Regions from separate parts of the Stenotrophomonas sp. 80084_Sma genome, predicted to be linked through region 2. Evidence: riboswitches for the same ligand, from Rfam matches in the RefSeq annotation. Region 2 holds a riboswitch; the other holds the start of a gene.
What was found. Region 2 has a riboswitch for glycine ahead of gcvP (aminomethyl-transferring glycine dehydrogenase). Riboswitches for the same ligand answer to the same signal wherever they lie in the genome.
Positions count from the first base shown of each region.

Region 1: linked by a shared signal. The riboswitch ahead of ACZK3W_RS19710 (trimeric intracellular cation channel family protein) and the one ahead of gcvP (aminomethyl-transferring glycine dehydrogenase) in region 2 are both predicted to bind glycine.

Region 1 covers NZ_CM151177.1:4,283,647-4,286,087, reverse strand. The annotation lists gene ACZK3W_RS19715 (MdtA/MuxA family multidrug efflux RND transporter periplasmic adaptor subunit) at 1-561, opposite strand, end outside; gene ACZK3W_RS19710 (trimeric intracellular cation channel family protein) at 846-1,463, opposite strand; glycine riboswitch at 1,548-1,651, opposite strand; glycine riboswitch at 1,665-1,754, opposite strand; gene ACZK3W_RS19705 (GIY-YIG nuclease family protein) at 1,795-2,070, shown strand; gene ACZK3W_RS19700 (nuclear transport factor 2 family protein) at 2,142-2,441, shown strand, end outside.
Region 2 covers NZ_CM151177.1:3,552,817-3,555,257, reverse strand. The annotation lists gene gcvP (aminomethyl-transferring glycine dehydrogenase) at 1-1,220, opposite strand, end outside; glycine riboswitch at 1,283-1,385, opposite strand; gene ACZK3W_RS16520 (multidrug effflux MFS transporter) at 1,685-2,441, shown strand, end outside.

The sequences.
Region 1 (2,441 bases), 730 kb from region 2:
GGTGATGCGGGTGTACTGCAGCTGCAGGCGCGCTTCATCAACAGACGCCTGATCGCTGAGGCGGCGGCCCTGCAGCTGGCGCACCTTGCTCTGCTGGTCGCTCAGTTCCTGCCCGGACACGTAGTTCTGCTTCTGCAGTTCGCGGTAGCGCTGCAGCTGGCGCTCGGCGTTTTCCAGCTCGGCCAGATTCTGCTGCTGGGTACCCTGCGCCTGTGCCAGCTTCACTTCATACGGGCGCGGGTCGATCTGCGCCAGCAGATCGCCGGCCTTCACCTGCTGGCCTTCCTGGAAATGCAGCCGTAGCAGTTCGCCATCCACGCGGCTGCGTACCACCACGCTATGCAGCGGGGTGACCGTACCGACCGCCTTCAGGCGCAGCACCAGCGGCTCGGCGCTGGCGCGGGCGATGCGCACGGGCACCGTCTTGCCGGGTGCATCGTCGCTGCTGCCGGCACCATTCCGGGACCACAGCCACCACGCCAGAAGGGCGGCGAGGGCGATGGCCAGCACCGCCCACAACAGGCGGGCACGACGGAAGCGGGAATTTTCGGCGACAGACATGGGGCATCCTGCGCCCTGCGCGCGCAGGGACATGCGGGCCCGTCGGCGCGTTCCGGCACCACGGGCAGCGGGGAGGGAGTTGTCTGGCGGGGCCGCGGGCGCGGCGTGGCTGGATGCCGTCGCGGCAGCGACGGGGTGACAATGGTAGCCAATCACCCCGGCCAATGCCGTATGACCATGGTCATGCAACGCATTCGGTAGTGCCGGCCGCTGGCCGGCAACCTGCCGGAATCTGCGGGCGTGTGCCGTGTTGCCGGCCAGCGGCCGACACTACCGACAAACAATCAATGCACTTCGTCGTGATAGACGAACTTCGGCATTTCCCAGCGGTAGTGGATCGCCAGCAGGCGCAGCGCGAAGCCGCCGCCGAGGCAGCACAGGATCGCGGTGGCGTCGGCCACGCCCCAGTGCAGCAGCAACAGGTAGGCCGCGCCGGTCAGCAGCGCGATGATCGCGTACAGCTCCTTCTGGAAGATCAGCGGCACCTCGTTGCAGAGAATGTCGCGCAGCACGCCGCCGAACGCGCCGGTCAGCATGCCGGCGATCAGCACGATCGGCATGGCATGGCCGGCCTCGCGCGCGATCGAACAGCCGATCAGGGTGAAGGCGATCAGGCCCAGGCCATCGAGCACCAGGAAGGTGCGGCGGAAGTGGTGCATCCAGCGCGCCACCCAGGTGGCGATCAGCGCCGCGCACACGGTGAAGCCCAGGTACTCGGGATGCTTCACCCAGCCCAACGGGTAGTGGCCGAGCAGGATGTCGCGCAGCGAACCGCCCCCGAGGGCGGTGACACAGGCGATCATGACCACCCCGAACAGGTCCATGCGGCGGCGGCCGGCGGACAGCGCGCCGGTCATGGCTTCGGCGGAAATGGCGATCAGGTAGATGATGGACAGCAGCATGGGACAGGCTCCGGGCGCGGTGGGGCCGGCCATGCGCGACTACCGCCACTGCCTGCGCAATGACGGGATGACGATGACCGGTGCCGCTCCCGCTGTCCTTTTGCCTGAGAGTTCAGCGGCGTAGGCCGCGTGCCCCTTCGGCGGATCGTCCCGGGCGTGCCCGGTGACCTCTCTCCAGCTCGGCGAGTCGAATGCATGGTTGGTGGGATTCCAGCCCACCGGCCTGAGCGATCATGGGAGCCTGCGCCTTCGGCGGGCGCCAGCGCGGCGCCTCTCTCCTGCATTCGGGCGCCAGTATATCCGCTGCAGTGCAGCACGGCATAATCCGGGCATGGCCCCGTCCCTCCGCCCGTGGTTCCTGTACCTGCTCGAATGCCGGGATGGCAGCTATTACGCCGGCATCAGCACCGACGTGGACGCGCGCTTCGCCGCCCACCAGGCCGGCAAGGGCGCGCGTTACACCCGGGCGCGGCCGCCGCTGCGCGTGCTGGCCGTGCGCGAGTACCCGGACCGGGCTGCCGCCTCGCGGGCCGAGTGGCAGCTCAAGCAGCAGCCGCGCGAACGCAAGCTGGCCTGGCTGCAGGAACCGGCCGAGACGCTTCTGTAGATCCACGCCATGCGTGGATGGGCCACTTGGCCCATGCCATGATCACCCCGCGCCCAGAGCTGGAGCCCCGGATGTCCACGATTGCCCTGCTGTTCGCTCTTTCCGCAGCAACGAGCCCCACTGCCGATCCGGCCACCCTCGAGGCCATTGAAGCCACCTGCCACGACTACGTCGACGGCCAGCTGGAAGCCGACCCGCAGCGCGTCGCCCGCTCCCTGCACCCGGACCTGGCCAAGCGCGCGGTCCTCGGCGATACGCCCGACGAACGCCTGGGCCTGCGCCGCATGTCGAAGGAAGAACTGGTGGCGCTGACGAAGCAGGGCGCGTTGAAGACCCCGAAGGATCAATGGGACCGCCGCTGCACGGTGCTG
Region 2 (2,441 bases):
GCGCGTGCCTTGGCGTGGATCTCATCGGCATGCACGCCGGTGACATGCAGGGTGTCGAAGAAGTCACCACCGACCTGCACGCCGGCGTTGCGCAGCGCGGCGGCCAGGATCGAGGCCAGGCGATGGGTGCGGCGGGCGATGCGGGTCAGGCCGTCCGGGCCGTGGTAGACGGCGTACATCGACGCCATCACCGCCAGCAGCACCTGTGCAGTACAGATGTTGGAGGTGGCCTTCTCGCGGCGGATGTGCTGCTCGCGGGTCTGCAGGGTCAGGCGGTAGGCCGGGTTGCCCTGCGCGTCGATCGAGACGCCGATCAGGCGGCCCGGCATCGAGCGCTTGTAGGCGTCACGGCACGCCATGAAGGCGGCGTGCGGGCCACCGAAGCCGAACGGCACGCCGAAACGCTGGCTGTTGCCGACCACGATGTCCGCGCCCCATTCGCCCGGGGCGGCCAGCAGGGTCAGGGCCAGCAGGTCGGTGGCGACGGCCACCAGGCCGCCGCGTGCGTGCACGGCATCGACCAGCGCCTTGTAGTCGCCGACCTGGCCGAAGGTGTCCGGGTACTGCAGCAGCAGGCCGAAGGCTTCCGCTTCCAGCGCTTCGGCCGGAGTGCCGACGCGCAGCACGATGCCCATGGGCTCGGCGCGGGTGCGCAGCAGTTCCAGCGTCTGCGGGTGCACGGCGTCGTGCACGAAGAAGGTGTCCGACTTCGACTTGGCCGAACGCTTGGCCAGGGTCATCGCTTCGGCGGCGGCAGTGGCTTCGTCCAGCAGCGAGGCGTTGGCGATTTCCATGCCGGTGAGGTCGGCGCACAGGGTCTGGAAGTTGATCAGCGCTTCCATGCGGCCCTGCGAGATTTCCGCCTGGTACGGGGTGTAGGCGGTGTACCAGGCCGGGTTTTCCAAGATGTTGCGCAGGATCACGTTCGGCGTGTGGGTACCGTAGTAGCCCTGGCCGATGAAGCTGCGCAGCACGGTGTTCTTGTCGGCGATCGCACGGATCTTCGCCAGTGCCTGCACTTCGGTCATCGACTCCGGCAGCGCCAGCGGCGCCGGCGACTTGATCTTGGCCGGTACGATGGCATCGGTCATGCCATCCAGCGACGCGTGGCCGACGACATCGAGCATCTGCGCGATCTCGGCGTCGTTGGGGCCGATGTGGCGCTCGACGAACGCATTGTGGTGCTCGAGCTCACGCAGGGAAGGGGTGTTCTGGGACATGGCGAAGGATCCGTCAGGAAAGGGCACACGCACGGGCACAAGCCGCCGGTCGGCGGTCTGCGGGGCGCCCCTCTGTCCTTTTGCCTGAGAGTTTAAAAGCGCGGCGGACCGCAGCTTCGTGCCCCTTCGGCGCCGGATCGAACCGGTCTCTCCAGAGTTCTGTTACGGGTGGTATCGGGCCTGAGCGATTACGGGCGTTGCGCCTTCGGCAGCGGTGTTCCGCTTCTCCCACCGTGTTGCCCGCTGATTATAGCCCGTTGCGGGCCCGCCGGCCGCCTCCAGGCATGGCCGCCGCGCCTGAATGGCCGATGGCCCGGCCGTGCGTTTTGTGCACCGCTGCATGGCATCGGGCGCAATCCCCACCTATGATGGGCGGATACCCGAATTCATCTGGCGCCGTCCCTGCAGAAGGGGACCGGCGCCCGCCGTGCGTGCCGCGCATGGCCCTGCCGGACGCCTTCCCCATGACCGCCGCTGTTGCTCCCTCCACCCGCCGCATGGCCCTGCTGCTCGCCGGTCTGGCCATGTTCGGTCCGTTCTCGATCGACACCATCTTCCCGGCGTTCCCGCAGCTGGCCCAGCGCCTGGCGGTGGACGAAGTGGCGGTGCAGCAGACCATCAGCGTGTACCTGTTGTTCTACGGCCTGATGAGCCTGGCGCACGGCCCGCTGTCCGATGCCTGGGGCCGCAAGTGGGTGATCCTCGGTGGCCTGGTGGTGTTCGTCGGCGCCTCGGTCGGCTGCGCGCTGTCCACCGACCTGACCACGCTGCTGGCGTTCCGCGCGCTGCAGGGCCTGTCGGCGGGTGTCGGCATGATCGTCGGCCGAGCGGTGATCCGCGACCTGTACCACGGCCATGACGCGCAGCGGCTGATGAGCCAGGTGTCGATGCTGTTCGGCATCGCCCCGGCGATCGCCCCGATCATCGGTGGCTGGATCCTGCTCAGTGGCGCCGGCTGGCCGCTGATCTTCTGGTTCCTGGTGGTGTTCGGGCTGGTCCTGCTGGCGGCCACTGCGCGCTACCTGCCGGAGACCCATCCGGTTGAAGCGCGCGTGCCGTTGTCGCCGCGCACGTTGATGCGTGATTACCTGCGCATCGGCTTCAACCCGCGCTTCCTGCGCCTGGCGCTGGCCGGCAGCATCGGCTTCGGTGGCATCTTCCTGTACATCTCCTCGGCGCCGGTGTTCGTGATGCAGCACCTGCATCTGGGCGAGGGCGGCT